One region of the Rhizobium sp. BK049 genome, then DNA from elsewhere that is predicted to be linked to it. Evidence: riboswitches for the same ligand, from Rfam matches in the RefSeq annotation. Region 1 holds a riboswitch; each other region holds the start of a gene.

What was found. Region 1 has a riboswitch for cobalamin ahead of cobU (bifunctional adenosylcobinamide kinase/adenosylcobinamide-phosphate guanylyltransferase). Riboswitches for the same ligand answer to the same signal wherever they lie in the genome.
Region 2: linked by a shared signal. The riboswitch ahead of bluB (5,6-dimethylbenzimidazole synthase) and the one ahead of cobU (bifunctional adenosylcobinamide kinase/adenosylcobinamide-phosphate guanylyltransferase) in region 1 are both predicted to bind cobalamin.
Region 3: linked by a shared signal. The riboswitch ahead of nrdH (glutaredoxin-like protein NrdH) and the one ahead of cobU (bifunctional adenosylcobinamide kinase/adenosylcobinamide-phosphate guanylyltransferase) in region 1 are both predicted to bind cobalamin.
Region 4: linked by a shared signal. The riboswitch ahead of FHT70_RS03435 (CbtB domain-containing protein) and the one ahead of cobU (bifunctional adenosylcobinamide kinase/adenosylcobinamide-phosphate guanylyltransferase) in region 1 are both predicted to bind cobalamin.

Annotation. Positions count from the first base shown of each region.
Region 1 covers NZ_JACHYV010000020.1:53,827-57,800, reverse strand. Annotated here, with positions in the region: gene FHT70_RS20320 (chloride channel protein) at 1-555, opposite strand, end outside; cobalamin riboswitch at 782-1,178, shown strand; gene cobU (bifunctional adenosylcobinamide kinase/adenosylcobinamide-phosphate guanylyltransferase) at 1,480-1,989, shown strand; gene cobW (cobalamin biosynthesis protein CobW) at 1,996-3,051, shown strand; gene cobN (cobaltochelatase subunit CobN) at 3,055-3,974, shown strand, end outside.
Region 2 covers NZ_JACHYV010000006.1:38,343-42,316, reverse strand. Annotated here, with positions in the region: gene FHT70_RS08135 (YciI family protein) at 1-216, opposite strand, end outside; gene FHT70_RS08130 (DUF2865 domain-containing protein) at 495-1,595, shown strand; gene bluB (5,6-dimethylbenzimidazole synthase) at 1,599-2,288, opposite strand; cobalamin riboswitch at 2,330-2,517, opposite strand; gene FHT70_RS08120 (3-deoxy-7-phosphoheptulonate synthase) at 2,837-3,904, shown strand.
Region 3 covers NZ_JACHYV010000042.1:6,922-10,895, forward strand. Annotated here, with positions in the region: gene nrdE (class 1b ribonucleoside-diphosphate reductase subunit alpha) at 1-1,605, opposite strand, end outside; gene nrdI (class Ib ribonucleoside-diphosphate reductase assembly flavoprotein NrdI) at 1,584-1,985, opposite strand; gene nrdH (glutaredoxin-like protein NrdH) at 1,999-2,220, opposite strand; cobalamin riboswitch at 2,481-2,705, opposite strand; gene FHT70_RS28450 (heavy metal translocating P-type ATPase) at 2,915-3,974, opposite strand, start outside.
Region 4 covers NZ_JACHYV010000002.1:315,397-319,370, forward strand. Annotated here, with positions in the region: gene FHT70_RS03425 (bifunctional diguanylate cyclase/phosphodiesterase) at 1-516, opposite strand, end outside; gene FHT70_RS03430 (histidine phosphatase family protein) at 990-1,538, opposite strand; cobalamin riboswitch at 1,595-1,744, shown strand; gene FHT70_RS03435 (CbtB domain-containing protein) at 1,770-1,979, shown strand; gene FHT70_RS03440 (CbtA family protein) at 2,094-2,828, shown strand; gene FHT70_RS03445 (hypothetical protein) at 2,882-3,454, shown strand; gene FHT70_RS03450 (sulfite oxidase-like oxidoreductase) at 3,439-3,974, opposite strand, start outside.

The DNA of each region.
Region 1 (3,974 bases):
GGCAATGGCGCCGGCCGCGCCGCAACCGACGAGGATGCGCAGGTCCGAGCGGCGCAGCTGCAGCTTCAGGCCGAATTTGGAGGCAATGCCGGCGGCGAGCTGGGTATAGCCGGCCTCCAGGCCGACGGAGGCGCCGAAGCCGTTGGAGATCAGGTTCTGTACGGCAACGATGATGCTATCGGTCAGGGAGAGGCGGCCGCCATGCAGAGCATTCGCCTCGATCGGGTCGACCATGGGTTTCTTGCGCCGTTTGGCGAGCACCAGGAACAGCAGGCCGAGCAGGGCGCCGCCGATGACGGGGGCGGTGAGCAGCAGCATCTTGTCATGGATTACCGACGCGCTCAGCCTTTCGCTGTCGGCGATGCCGAAAACAAGCTGGTGCAGCTGGTTGGAGACATAGCTCATGCCGGTCACGGCAAGCCCCGAGGCGATGCCGACGATGGCGCCGGCCAGCGAGAGGCCGACTTCGCTGCGGCGCGTCAGGGCGCGCAGTCGCCCCGGATCGAAGAAAACACGCAGCGCGCGCAGGCGGCGCCGATCCAATTTCATAAGCATGGCTAGACAACTAGGCGAGGAGAGGCCGGGTCAAGGGCGGAGGTGCAGTCGCCTTGCAACGCAATTGCGGCGAAAAGCCGACGGACACGTCGAATATTCATGACGTAAGCCACTGATAAAAGACGATATTTCCGGTACGGTCAGTGGTCTTGGCCGGCCTTTCGCGCAGTCCAGCGGGAAGGTGGTGGCGAAGGTCGGTTGACTTCACCCGCCAGCTTGCCTAACCATCTGAGGAATAACGGATGGTTCCGGATCGGCATTTCGCCTTCCGGATGAAAAGGGAATGTGACGGGGCGGACCCACATCGGGCGCCTTCATCGCAGCCGACCCCGCGACTGTAGAGCGGTCAGGGTCTTCCATCCGGCATCGAACCCCTTCCGGCCTAACCGCAATCGTGCAGGCGGGCGGGATGGGCGACATGCCGGAAAAGCCACTGGAAATGCATGGTGATCAACCGGGGTCGGACGCCTCTATCTCTACGAATCGTCCACCTTTTCACCGAGGCAGCCGGGAAGGCGAGGCAGATCCGCTGGCACGATCAGGGGCGACCGGGCTTCCGGTTCGCCCCCGATCGCCGCCGATAACCGCGAGCCAGGAGACCTGCCTTCCGTGCCGGGCGAACAGCCCAAACCTGGGCAAGAGACCCGCTGCCAGCACGGAGGTTGTTTTGGCTGAAAGAACGAATTCAACGCCGCCTCTGGTGGTGCGTATGAGAGGTGCCGGTTCGTCGCCTTCAGGTTATGTCTGCGTATTACGCGCCTTCCTTTCCTCCCTCATTCCTGTGCTTGTCACAGGAACCCGGCCACGGCGCGTCCGCGCCGTGATTAATTATGCTTTCTCAAGCAAAGTTTTGGCTACCGTGGCTCATAGAGTTAAAACTAGAACAAGCTGCAGCGGCACGCCTCCTCAGAGGAATATTCGGGCATGACCACCACGCTCATCCTCGGCGGGGCACGCTCCGGCAAATCCCGTTTCGCCGAAAATCTCGTTAGGGCAAGCGGCCTCGAGCGCCACTATCTCGCCACCGGCCGTGCCTGGGACGAGGAGATGCAGACGCGTATTGCCCAGCACAGGACCGATCGCGGCCCTTCCTGGATGACGCATGAGGAGCCGCTCGATCTTTTCGGCGTGCTTGCCGCCATCGATGGCGAGGGACGCATTGTGCTTGTCGATTGCCTGACGCTCTGGGTGACCAACCTGATGATGGCGGAGCGCGAGATGGCTGTGGAATTTGCCGCGCTCGCCGATTTCCTCCCCGGCGCCAAGGCGCAACTCGTCTTCGTTTCCAACGAGGTTGGTCTCGGGATCGTGCCTGACAATCGCATGGCGCGCGATTTTCGCGATCATGCCGGACGGCTGCACCAAATAATCGCGGCGAAGGCCGACGAGGTCTATTTCATCGCGGCCGGTCTGCCGCTGAAAATGAAGGGTTGAAGTTCCATGAACCAGCAGAAAATCCCCGCAACCGTCATCACCGGCTTCCTCGGCGCCGGCAAGACGACGATGATCCGCAACCTGCTCACCAATGCCGGCGGCAAAAAGATTGCGCTTATCATCAACGAGTTCGGCGATCTCGGTGTCGATGGCGAGGTCCTGAAGGGCTGCGGCGCGGAGAATTGCAGCGAGGACGACATTATCGAGCTCACCAATGGCTGCATCTGCTGCACCGTCGCCGACGATTTCATTCCAACGATGACGAAGCTCCTGGAGCGCGAACAGCGGCCCGACCATATCGTCATCGAAACCTCCGGCCTCGCCCTGCCGCAGCCGCTGGTCGCCGCCTTCAAGTGGCCCGATATTCGCACCCAGGTGACCGTCGACGGCGTCATTACGGTCGTCGACAGTGCGGCCGTTGCCGCCGGCCGTTTCGCCGACGACCATGATGCAGTCGAGGCGGCGCGCAGCGAGGACGACTCGCTCGATCATGAGAGCCCGATCGAGGAGCTGTTCGAAGACCAGCTCACATGCGCCGATCTCATCGTGCTCAACAAGACCGACCTGATCGATGGCGATGGCCTTGACCGCGTGAAGAGCGAAGTCGCCTCCCGCATTGCCCGCAAGCCGGTCATGATCGAAGCCAGGAATGGCGAGGTGCCGGCAGGCGTGCTGCTCGGCCTCGGCATCGGCACGGAAGACGATATCGCCAACCGCAAGTCCCATCACGAGCTGGAGCACGAGGAGGGGGCGCCACACGACCACGACGAATTCGAAAGCTTCGTTGTTGAACTCGGCGCTGTTTCCGATCCGACGGGCTTTGTCGAGAAGCTGAAGGGCATCATCGCCGAGCATGATGTGCTGCGCCTCAAAGGCTTCATCGACGTCTTGGGCAAGCCCATGCGCCTGCAACTGCAGGCCGTCGGCAGCCGCATCGACCAGTATTTCGACCGCGCCTGGGCAGCGGGCGAGGCGCGCCGCACGCGCCTCGTCGTCATCGGCTTGCATGAAATGAACGAGGACGCGGTACGCAAGGCGATCGAAGCGCTCGTTCAAGGATAATCGATGCATCTGCTTCTTGCCCAGAAGGGAACGATCAGCGACGGCGAGGAGGCGATCGACCTCGGCCAGTCGCCCGGCGATATCCTGTTTCTTTCGGCTGCCGACACCGAACTCGCCGCGATTGCTGCCGCCTATCACGAGTGTGAAGGGATGCCGCATTCGCTGAGGCTCGCGAATCTGATGAGCCTCAAGCATCCAATGTCGGTCGATACCTATGTCGAGCGAACGGCCCGGCACGCCAAGTTGATCGTCGTGCGTGCGCTCGGCGGCGCCAGCTATTTCCATTATGCGCTGGAGGCGCTGCACGCCGTTGCTGCCCGCAATGGCGTGAAAATTGCGGTATTGCCTGGCGATGCCAAGCCGGATGCCGGGCTGGTTCCTTTCTCCAATGTTGACCTCGACGATCTCAACGGGCTGTGGGCCTACCTGATCGAAGGCGGCGACACCAATGCGCGGGATTTTCTCGCCTATGCTTCGGCGATGCTGTCAGGGGCGGAGAAGCCGGCGCCGGCGGTGCCGCTGATGAAGGCGGGCATCTGGTGGCCGGGGCGAGGGGCGATCGGGGTCGAGGAGTGGCGGCGGGTCGTCGGTTCGCATGTCGCGCCAACGTCGTCCGTCAAGCGTGGGACACCAAGCTCGACAGAAGAGGTGGAATTCGAACCCACGTCCCCCATCGTCGCCATCAGCTTCTACCGTGCCCTGGTCCAGAGCGGCGAGACCGGGCCGCTCGAGGCGCTGATCGAGGCCCTGGCCGCGCTTGGCCTGCGGCCGCTGCCGGTCTTTGCCTACAGCCTAAAGGATCCCGTTTCGACAGGCGTTCTCGAGAGCGTGTTTTCGGCGTTGAAACCGGATGTCGTCATCAACACAACGGGCTTTGCGGTCTCCGCACCGGGCGCGGACCGGCAACCGACGGTGCTGGAGGC
Region 2 (3,974 bases), on a different contig from region 1:
GGCATAAGGGCCGTCCAAAACGCTGACCTCGTTTCCTTGAACACGAACGAGACTGGCCTCAGAGGAACTGACGAGCGCATTGCTGGAGACAAATGCTGCCGCCTTCTCCAGCGCTTGTTGATAGGCATACATCTGCTCGATGAAGCGCCCCATGTCCTGAGGCGCTATGGACCTCCCGGCAGTTTCGTCCGCATGCAGCATCAGCATGTAGCGCATCGCTTTATCCTCAGTGAAACCAATTCCCCGCGGGAACGAGCGCCGAGAATAACAATTCGGATGAAGAAGGGAACTGCTGGTGACGGCTGAGTGTCCGCCTCCGGATGCAACGAGTGCCGACTTACCTCACGGAAGAATACCCGCATCTTCTGGATAAAATCTCGAAAATGCGCTAGGAATTGATCCAAGCTTATTAAGAGAAACACGTTAAGAGACAAGGTACGGCGGATGGACGCCACCTTTGACCGATCGACACTTTCTCATTCCCGGACGACGCCGTGAAACGCCGAAATCTGTCTCTTGCTCTTGTGCTTGCGCTGGCATCACCGGCCGCAGCACAGACCAGCGCTATTTGCAACGACTTGCGCGGTCGCCTTGCCGACCTGCCACGATCGATCGGTAGCAATAACGGGCCGGAAGCGCGCCAATATGCAAATGCCATGGCCGAGCAGAACCTCGAGCTGCGCAAGGTCCGCAACGATCTGCGCAATAACGGATGCACTTCAGGCAGCATGGTCGTGATTGGCAGTGACAACGCCGATTTTTGCGCCGAACTCTCTGACGCCGAAGCCCGGATGATCGACAATATCCGTTATCTCCAGGAGCGCCGCGACGAGCTGCGCAACCACGGCGACGGCAGTGACGACGCGCGCCGAGAATTGACGGCGGCACTCGAACGCAATGGCTGCAACAGCGACAATTTCTATGCCCCGACCGAGCGTAGCGCAGACGACCCCGTCCCGAGTGTCGAGGAACAGGCGATGCGCACCGATACCTTCATTCCGCTCGGCGGCGGTGAAGAGACCGATCTGCGTTACGGCCTGCCGAGGGCCGAAATGTTTTCACCGATCAGCACCATCTGCGTGCGCAGCTGCGACGGTGGCTTCTTCCCGATCAGCTCAAATACCACCTCGGTGGATTTCGGCCGCGATGCCCAGACCTGCGCCAAGATGTGCCCCGGCATCGAGACCGAGCTCTTCTATCGCGACGTGACGAGCACCGACTCCTCGAATATGATCTCGGTCGCAACGGGCGCGCCCTATAGCGCCATGAAGAACGCCTTTGTCTACAAGAATCGCGCGCCTGGGGAGAAAAATTCCTGCGCCTGCAATCTCACCGCCTATTACGAGGAGATGCGCGGCAAGCAGGCCCTGATCGAACCGCCACAGCAGGGCTCGATCACGACGGTCCGCACTAAACCGCCGACGAAAGATACTGCGGCAGCATCAGCCCCGCCGCAGCCATCCGTTCCCGAACGTCCCTACGACCCCACGCAGAACAAGGTTCGTCAGGTCGGCCCGCAATTCCTTGCCGGCGACCAGGGCTCGATCGACCTTGCCAATCCGGCGACGCCGGGCCCGCAACCACAGCAGCAGTAATTGCTACGGGTCGTTGCGTCCCCATCCGTCGTGGAAAACGAGTTCCTCGAGCGGCAGCCGCTGCCGCCAACCTTTGACCGAAAGTTCCGGTTCGTCATAGAGACGGTCGACAAAGCCGGCGCAGAGCCAGGCGACCACCTCGATATGCTCCGGTATGCGGAGAATTGTTTTCAGGTCGCCTTCACGAAAGATGCTGACCCAGCCGATGCCGACCCCTTCGGCGCGGGCCGCGAGCCAGAGATTCTGGATGGCGCAAACGGTCGAATAGGAATCCATCCTCAGATTGTGCGTCCGTCCCAGCACCACGCTGCCGCCGCGGGTGGGATCGCAGGTTACGCATATCCCGAGCGGCGCCTCCACGATGCCTTCGAGCTTGAGGGATCGATAGGCCTGCCGCCGCTCGCCTTCGAACATCGAAGCTGCCTCTTCGTTGGCCACGGCAAAGGCGTTGCGCACGCGGGTGCGGACGGCTGCACTTTTCACGAGAATGAAATTCCATGGCTGCATGAAGCCGACCGACGGCGCATGATGGGCGGCGGTCAGGAGCCGCGCCACGACATCGTCGGGCAAGGGATCGGGCAGGAACTGGCTGCGCACGTCACGCCGCGTCATGATTGCGTGATAGACGGCTTCACGTTCGGCCATGGAAAAACCGGATGCCGCCGAAAGGGCATCCGCATCAAAGGGTCGCATCGTCAAATCCCCAACAACGCAACCGCCCGCCGTCCGCGCGGGTTGGGTCTATCTCGCCAGGCCGGTCTTCTGACTTGGCTTCATCCATCTGCCGCAGCCTTCCCGGCAAAAGCCAGTGGCGTGATGAAGCGGCAGACGTCGGCCTTACAGCGTTGGGCACGTTCCGGCCTTGCACCGGATTCCCGATTCTCCCGCCTGGACGGCGGGCACCTGACGGCGCATCTATTTCAGGAAACCAGCGCGGCGGCAAGTACAGGCAGACCGAACCTGAAACCTCCATCGCAGAGGGGTGATCCAGGAGCGGATCGCCAGCCGCCCCGAACGGCGATGCCAGCTCGCAAATTTTGCGTGACAATGGGCGACCGCGACGCTACATACGCCGGATGTCGACGACTTCAATCTACGCCTCGCGATTTTATTCGTACCGCTGCTCCCAGCGGATGCGGGTCCGTGCGTAACTGAATTCGACGCGACGACAACCCGAACAGCCGCTAGTCTACCTGGCGGCTTTTTTGTTCCGCACGGTATGACCAAACAGGAGCCATGCCGTGCCCGATACCATCGATGATCTGCGTATCCTCGAGATCACCCCGCTGACCAAACCCGCCGATATCATTGCGGAAATCCACCGCGACGCCGTGGTCACCGAAACCGTGACCAGCAATCGTGCTGCGATCCATAAGATTCTCCAGGGCGAGGACGATCGCCTGATCGTCGTCATCGGCCCCTGCTCCATCCATGACCCGATTGCCGCCCGGGAATATGCCGCACGACTTCAGGAGCAGCGACGGCGCTTCTCCGACGATCTCGAAATCGTCATGCGCGTCTATTTCGAAAAGCCCCGCACCACCGTCGGCTGGAAGGGCCTGATGAACGATCCGCATCTCGACGGCAGCTACCGCATCGAGGAAGGGCTGCGCATTGCCCGGCGCCTGCTGCTCGACATCAATGCCATGGAGCTTCCCGCGGGCGTCGAGTTCCTCGACACGATCACGCCGCAATACATCGCCGACCTCGTCAGCTGGGGCGCGATCGGCGCGCGCACGACGGAAAGCCAGATCCATCGCCAGCTCGCCTCCGGCCTCTCCTGCCCGATCGGCTTCAAGAACGGCACCGATGGTAGCGCCCGCGTCGCACTCGATGCGATCCTGGCCGCCTCGCAGCCGCATCACTTCCCCGCCGTGACCAAGGACGGACAGGCGGCCATCGCGTCGACCACCGGCAACGAGGACTGCCACATCATCCTGCGCGGCGGCAAACAGCCGAACTATGAAGCGGCCGACGTCGAAGCAGTGGTCGGCGAAGCCGTCAAGCTTGGCGTGACCCCGCGCATCCTGATCGATGCCAGCCATGCCAACAGCAGCAAGGATCCGATGAACCAGCCGCCCGTCGTCAAATCCGTGGCCGCGCAGATCGCCGCCGGAAACCATCACATCAAGGGCATGATGATCGAGAGCAACCTCGTCGCCGGCCGCCAGGATCTCATCCCCGGCAAGCCGCTGGTTTACGGCCAGTCCATCACCGACGGCTGCATCGACTGGGACATGTCGGTGGCGACCCTGGGAGACCTGGCGCAATCCGCCCGCGCCCGGCGCAAGGCCGCCGTCGCAGCCTGATAGACAGTATCAAGCGCGGCGGACAGACACCCGCCGCCCAACAGGGCGGTGGGGGTCAACCCGGTTATCT
Region 3 (3,974 bases), on a different contig from region 1:
TTTCGAATTCTCGAACCCCTTGAAGCTCACACCACGCTCGACCGCCAGACGATTGGAGGCACGCAGCGCGTGATAGGTCACCGCATAGAAATAGATGTTGGTGAAATCGACGCCTTCCTCAGAGCCATAGAAGATGCGTTCGCGGGCGAGGTATCCGTGCAGGTTCATCTGCCCGAGGCCGATCGCATGGCTCTCGTCATTGCCTTTCTCGATCGAAGGAACCGAGGAGATATTGCTCATATCGGACACCGCTGTCAGCGCCCGGATCGAGGTCTCGATCGTCTTGCCGAAGTCGGTCGAATCCATCGCCGCAGCAATGTTCAGCGAGCCGAGATTGCAGGAAATATCCCTGCCGAGATGCTTGTAGGAAAGGTCGTCATGATAGTCGCTCGCCTCGCTCACCTGCAGTATCTCCGAGCAGAGGTTGCTCATGGAGATGCGCCCGGCAATCGGGTTCGAGCGGTTCACCGTGTCCTCGAACATGATGTAAGGGTAGCCGCTTTCGAACTGGATTTCGGCGATGACCTGGAAGAATTCGCGCGCCTTGATCTTCTTCTTCGAGATGCGGGCGTCCGCCACCATTTCCCGGTACTTCTCCGTCACCGAAATCTCGGTGAAAGGCACGCCGTAGACCCGTTCCACGTCGTAGGGCGAGAACAGGTACATGTCCTCATTGTTCTTGGCGAGTTCGAAGGTGATGTCGGGCACGACAACGCCGAGCGACAGCGTCTTGATGCGGATTTTCTCATCGGCGTTTTCACGTTTGGTGTCGAGAAAGCGCATGATATCGGGATGATGGGCGTTCAGATAAACCGCACCCGCCCCCTGCCGCGCACCGAGCTGATTGGCATAGGAGAAGCTGTCTTCCAGGAGCTTCATGACGGGGATGATGCCGGAGGACTGGTTTTCGATCTGCTTGATCGGCGCGCCCGCCTCGCGGATATTGGTCAGCGACAGGGCCACGCCGCCGCCGCGTTTCGACAACTGCAGCGCCGAATTGATCGACCGGCCGATCGATTCCATGTTGTCCTCGACGCGCAGCAGGAAACAGGAAACGAGTTCGCCGCGCTGCTTCTTGCCGGCATTGAGGAAGGTGGGCGTTGCCGGCTGGAAGCGGCCGGAAATGATCTCGTCGACTATGTCGCGAGCAAGGGCCTCATCGCCGCGCGCCAAAGCCAGCGCCACCATGCAGATGCGGTCTTCGTAGCGCTCGAGATAGCGCTTTCCGTCGAAGGTCTTCAGCGTATAGCTGGTGTAATATTTGAAAGCCCCGAGGAAGGTAGGAAACCGGAATTTCTTGGCATAGGCCTGATCGAACAGGTCGCGGACGAAATTGAAGGAATACTGGTCGAGAACCTCCTGCTCGTAATAGCCCTCCGCGACGAGGTAATCGAGCTTTTCCCGAAGATTGTGAAAGAACACGGTGTTCTGGTTCACATGCTGCAGGAAATATTGCTTGGCCGCCACGCGATCCTTGTCGAGCTGGATCTTTCCCTCGTCGTCGTAGAGGTTCAGCATCGCGTTCAGTGCATGATAGTCGAGTGTTTCGGCCGCTTTCAGCGGTTTTGCGCCCGCGTCCCGCGTCAGATTTGTTCCCGTGTCCAAAATCGTCCCATCCCGTCTTTGACGTTGGCGATATCATCGGCAGTTCCCAGGAGCTCGAACCTGTAGAGGTACGGCACCTGGCACTTCTTCGAGATGACATCGCCGGCGAGCCCATAGGTCTCGCCGAAATTGCTGTTGCCCGCAGCAATCACGCCGCGGATGTTGGAGCGGTTTTCCGCCTCGTTGAGGAAGCGGATCACCTGCTTGGGCACGGCCCCTTTACCACCGTTTCCGCAATAGGTAGGCGAGATCAGCACATAGGGTTCGCGAATGTGGATGGCCTCAGCGCCGAGGGGGATGCGCGCCGCGCGCAATCCCAGCTTCTCGACGAAACGATGGGTGTTCCCGGATCGGCTGGAATAATAGACGATCAGCCCCACCGCTTTTCTCCGGTCAGGAGAGTGCGCTGATCATGTCGGGGCGGAAGCCCGCCCAATGCTGCTCGCCGGCAACGACGACCGGAACCTGCATGTAGCCCATGCCACGCACGCGATCGAGCGCTTCGGCATCCTCGGAAATATCGACGATCTCATAATCCACGCCCAGGCGATCGAGGGCGCGGTAAGTGGCCGTGCATTGGACACAGGCCGGCTTGCTGTAAACGGTAACGCTCATCATGTTCCTCGTGAAGTCAATGAATTCAGGACGCAGGACTGGGATCGGGCGCCATGCGGCGTCCGGGGAAATGCTTGATAGTGATCTGGCAAGGTTGGCGCTTTAAACGCCTGACTTGGTCCCTCGCAGGATGTGCGCGGGCGCCGGCCTTGATGCTCTCGACATGACTTCAAACCCCGAAGTGCTCATGCGGTCGTTCGGGGCAGCGCAACAGCGCGGATCATTCCGCTGCATGCACGCGACCTTCCGGACACCCCGCCCGTGGACGTTTCATTCAAGGCAGGTCTCCTGGCTCACGGGTCGAAGCACCTGCCCAGCCTTCCCGAGGCATCATGCCCCAGTGACCCGAAATCGGACAGTTGCTCTCCGCTCACAGTTGCGGGGGCAGCTCCGGCCTTGTCCCACCCTCATGGCGAGACGCACCGTATTCCCGTCTTAGCCCGCGATCCTCACGAATCGAAGGAACCTTGAACACTAGATATAGTACGCGAATCGAAATTCACGTCAACGGATGGTTTGTGCGTTGCGTTACGGTAGGTTTGAAATCACTGCGTTCCTGTGAAAAACATGGATAATGAAGGCTTAAACAAAACGAACTGTGGAGAAGGCCTGAACGACGAGAGCCGGCCTGTAGCCGGCTCTGCGGTTTTCGATTCCGGATCGGCCCTAATCGGCGCTCCGAAGAGGAAAGGATTTATTCCTCTACGCGGAGCAGCCTGAGCGCGTTGATCGTAACCAGCACGGTGGCTCCGGTATCGGCGAGAATCGCCGGCCAGAGCCCGGTGATTCCGATGATCGTGGTCACCAGGAAGACAGCCTTCAGCCCGAGTGCAATGGTGATATTCTCGAGGATATTGCGCATCGTCCGCTGCGAAAGCGCGATCATTCGCGCCACGTCGCCAACGCGCCCGTGCAGCACGGCGGCATCGGCCGTCTCCAGCGCCACATCGGTGCCGCCGCCCATGGCGATGCCGATATCGGCGGCGGCGAGCGCCGGCGCGTCGTTGATGCCGTCGCCGACCTTGGCGACTATGAAGCCCTTGCGCTTCAATTCGCCGACGACCCGCTGCTTGTCCTCGGGCATCATCTCGCCCCGCCAGTCGATGCCGAGCATGTCTGCGACGGCTGCCGCCGTCCGCTTGTTGTCGCCGGTCAGCATCATCGCCTTGACACCGGCCAATTTGAGCGCCGAGAGCCCGGCCGCGGCGTCCTCGCGCGGCTCGTCGCGCATGGCGATCAGGCCGGACGCAGCGCCATTGACGAGCAGCACCGACACGCTCTTGCCCTCATCATTGAGCCCTGCAATACGCGCCTCCTGTTTCGCGTCAAGTGCCCCCCGCTCGCGGGCGGCGGGCGGCGACAAGAGATCAACTGCCTCGCCGCCGATTTTGCCGGTGACACCCTTGCCCGGCAGCGCTTCCAGCTCGAAGGCGGGTGGCACGGGCACGCCGTCCGCCTTGGCGCGGTGAAGAATCGCCTGTGCCAGCGGATGGCTGGAGCCCTGCTCGAGCACCGCCGCGCGCGACAGGAGCTGCGCCTCACCCAATCCAAAGGAAAGGATGTCGGTCACCCGAGGCTTGCCTTCCGTCAGCGTGCCCGTCTTGTCGAAGGCGACCATCGTCACCTTGCCGAGCGTCTCCAGGACCGCACCGCCCTTCATCAGCAGCCCGCGCCTCGCGCCCGCCGACAGCGAAGCCGCGATCGCCGCCGGCGTCGAGATGACGAGGGCGCAAGGGCAGCCGATCAGCAGGATG
Region 4 (3,974 bases), on a different contig from region 1:
GCGGTAAACGCAATCCGCGTTGCCAAGCGCGCAGATGCGTCTGGCAACTTCGACCAGCAACACGTCGCCGCCCTTGTGGCCGACGAGATCGTTGACTTTTTTGAAGCCGTCGAGGTCGACGGAGAAGATCGTGACGTTGTCGTCCCATTCCTCGATCTCGGCCTCGCCGCTTCTGACCGGCCGTGAGAGGATTTTGCGCTCGAAGGCGTAGCGGTTCGGCAGCTTGGTCAGATGGTCGTGGGTTGCCGTCCAATCGGCCTTAGCCTGTTCGGTGGCGCGCAGCTCCATTTCCTTGCGCAGGTCGGCGATGCGCAGCACCGAATAGATGAAGCTCATCGCGCCAGCGATGCCGAGAGCCAGAACGAGCTTATCCGCCCCGTACTCGCCGAAACTGGTCATGAAGGAGACGAGGCGGTCGTCGAAGTGCAGCACCGTGCCGAGGATCCAGAGGGTTACTCCGAAAACCACAACCGACACGCATTGCCTTCCGGCCCTGCTTCGAAAAAACGCAGGCATTATCGCATTCTCCATCTCCACCCTCTGCCGGACTATCACGAAAATCTGAAATGTTCGTTGAAACCATAAGGCGAATTGTTGGAGGTGGCAGCCCGTCCGTTGCGGTGCTGTCCGGACCTCGGCTGCGCTACGGCGTTTCGCTGGTGCTGCTTGGAAGATTAGAGGATGTCCGGATTCAAGACGAGGGGAGCCCCACGAAAGAACGAGGGCGAGCGTGCTGTCGCATCGCTCGCCCTGTCTCGCTCTTCAGGCGGTGACGATCAGCAGCGGAACGCTGACGACCAGACCGACCATAACTAAGGTGAGCGTCACGACCCTCATCAAGCGCAGGCGCCGCGTACGCTCCCCACTCCAATCATATGCCATAGCTTCCGTCTCCTTGGGACAAGGAAGTAGTCCCGGTCAGACCGGTTCAATAGAGATGACGCGATTTGCTTGCGTAAGGCTGGATAGTATGAGGGATGTCTAATTCTCTAGAGGCGCAGCGACCAGCGCTGTCCATTGCTGGTCATCCGAACGACCACCAGCGGCTCGACATCGATGAGCCAGAAGGAGGGGAGGGGAGCCTGAAGCACATGCGCAATCGCTGTTCTTATAATCGATGCATGGGTGACGGCTATCACATGACCGCCGAGCGTGGATTGTTCATCCATCCAGCCGGCGACGCGCGTCCGCAGACCGAGAAAACTGTCGCCGCCATGTGGGGCGGCTTCCGGATCGCTCATCCAAGCCATGAGGTTCTCCGGCTCTTCGGTGCCGATTGCCGCAATCGGCCTGCCGGCCCAGCGGCCATTGTCGCAGTCGGCAAGCCGCTGTTCTATTTGAGCGTCGAGACCGAGGGCTGTAGCGGTCTGGCGGGCACGCAAAGCCGGGCTCGTGACGATCCGGTCGGCGCGAGGCAGGGCGGTCATCCGGCCGGCTTCTTCAGCGGCCTTGTCTTCCAGCGGCTCATCCAGCGGGAACAGGGCCTTGCGGCTCGCCGCCGTGGCGCCGTGACAGATCCAGGTGAGGCGGGTATTCACGGTTGTTCCGATCTTCGCAATATGGTGGGGACGACCCTTCGCCGGCGTCTCGAAGTTTCGTTGACAGTCTCTTCGGCGTCCAGATATAACCGTGCTGTTGCGGGTTTGGAAGCCGGTGGAAATCCGGCGCGGTCGCGCCACTGTGACCAGCGTTTCGAAGTTCTTTACGCTGGAAGTCAGACCCTGCCGCACAACACTCTTTCGACTGAACGCGTCATTCCGGAGGGATACATGTCTGACACCACTTTCGCGCCCGTTGCGGCACCGGCGCCAATCCCTGTAGGGGAAATCCTGCCCTGGGCGGTTTTCGGCGGCCTGCTGATGCTCATCGTTCTTTATTTCGTCGGCACCGAGGAAGGCGCGATGGCGCTGTTCAACGGCATGTATGTGCACGAATTCGTGCATGACGGCCGCCATCTGCTCGGCTTTCCCTGCCACTAAAGCGCATCGCGATCTTTCAGATTCGCTTTTCGCGCTTTAGGTCTTTGTTTACGCATGTCGTTATCGCAAAACCGCTGCACACTTTTGCGCGACATGCTTAGGGGGAATATTGACATGGTTGGAAAGCTTCTGCTTCGCGGCATGCTCGCGGGCCTGATTGCTGGTATCCTCGTTTTCGCTTTCGCCCATATCTTCGGCGAGCCGCTGGTCGATGCGGCAATCGCCTTCGAGGAGGCGAGCGCCCAGGCGGCGGGCGAAGCTACCGAACCTGAAATCGTCAGCCGGGCCACGCAGGCTGGTCTCGGCCTTTTCACCGGCGTCATGGCCTACAGTATCGCCGTCGGAGGGCTCTTTTCGCTCGCCTTCGCCTTGGTACATGGCCGCTTCAGCAGCCTCTCGGCGCGCGGCACCTCGGCCGTTATCGCCATTGCCGCCTTCGTGGCAGTGGTGTTTGTTCCCGGAATCAAATATCCGGCCAACCCCCCGGCGGTCGGCAATCCCGAAACGATCGGCGTCAGGACCGAGCTGTTCTTCCTGATGATTGTCGTTTCGCTCACCTCGCTGGTTGCCGCGGTCGCGCTGTCGCGCCGCCTTGGCGAGCGCTTCGGTCTCTGGAACGGCGCGATCATCGCCGGCATCGCCTATCTCGTCTTCATCGGCTTCGTGCTTTATCTGTTGCCGCCGATCAACGAGGTGCCCGAGAATTTCTCGGCGATGGTACTCTGGCGGTTCCGCACCACCTCGCTCGGCATGCATGCGATCCTTTGGGCAACGCTCGGTCTGGTTTTCGGAGCGCTGGCAGAAAGGGGTCTTGCCGCCAAGAGTGGACTGCGGTCGGCGTTCCGGTGATGCAGCATATTGGCAGGTTTGCTTTTCTCGGTCTCATCGCGAGCCTGTTGCCAATGTTTATCGGAAATGCTTTCGGCCATGGGAGCAGCTCTGGCGGCTCCGATACCGGGCTCGATATTCCGGCAATTTCCCACGGCGAGATGGCGATCATTTCGGAGTATCGCAGCAGCATCAGCATGCTGGCGTCACGGGCGGCCGATACGAACGAATCGTTCCGGCGTGTCCTGAACTACGCCGAAATCCAGTATTCCTATTGCCTCTGGGGTCGGATGCCCGGCAGCGTGACGGACGAGGAGAGCCCGTTCAACCAATGCGCCCATGCCTATCTCGCGGCGACGAAAGCCGTGCTGCTGGCGATGCGTGAGATGCCGCGGGAGGCAACCGCGGCGGGCGAAATCATCTCGGCCATCGACGCCGAGATGGCGGGTCGCGGGCTTGCCTTCATTACCTGCCAGTTCAGCGGCGAGGCATTCAATACCGCCAATATCGTCAAGCCGAGTTGGAGCAAGGTGCCGCTTCATCCTGCCAGCATGGCGTCCCTGACGGCGTTGGCCGCCATGTTGGGGCTTGCCATCCTGACGCTTCCCCGCCGCTTCCTGCGGCCGAAGGCTCAGTCGTCGGAATAGCGCTGCTCGCGCCACGGATCGCCATACATATGGTAGCCGTTCTTTTCCCAGAAGCCGGCCTCGTCGGCGGCGAGCAACTCGATGCGGCGCAGCCATTTGGCGCTTTTCCAGAAATAAAGATGCGGCACGACGAGGCGCATTGGGCCGCCGTGCTCCGGTGTCAGCGGCAGGCCGTCCCAGGAGGTCGCCAGGATCGCATCCTCGGCGGCGAAATCGGCGAGCGGCAGATTGGTGGTGTAGCCGTCATAGCTCGTCAGCATCACGTAGGCTGCTTCCGGGTTCGGCATGGCGCGATCGAGCAGATCCCGCGTCGAAACGCCTTTCCAGTTGTTGTCATAACGCGACCAAGTGGTGACGCAGTGGATGTCGCTCACCCCAGTGCTCTGCTCCATCGCCTGGAAATCGGCCCAGGTGAGGGTGAGAGGCGTTTCGACCAAACCACGCACTTCAAGCCGCCAGCTCTCGGTTGAAATGACCGGCTGCTGGCCGAGATCGAGCACCGGCCAATTCTTGACGAGGT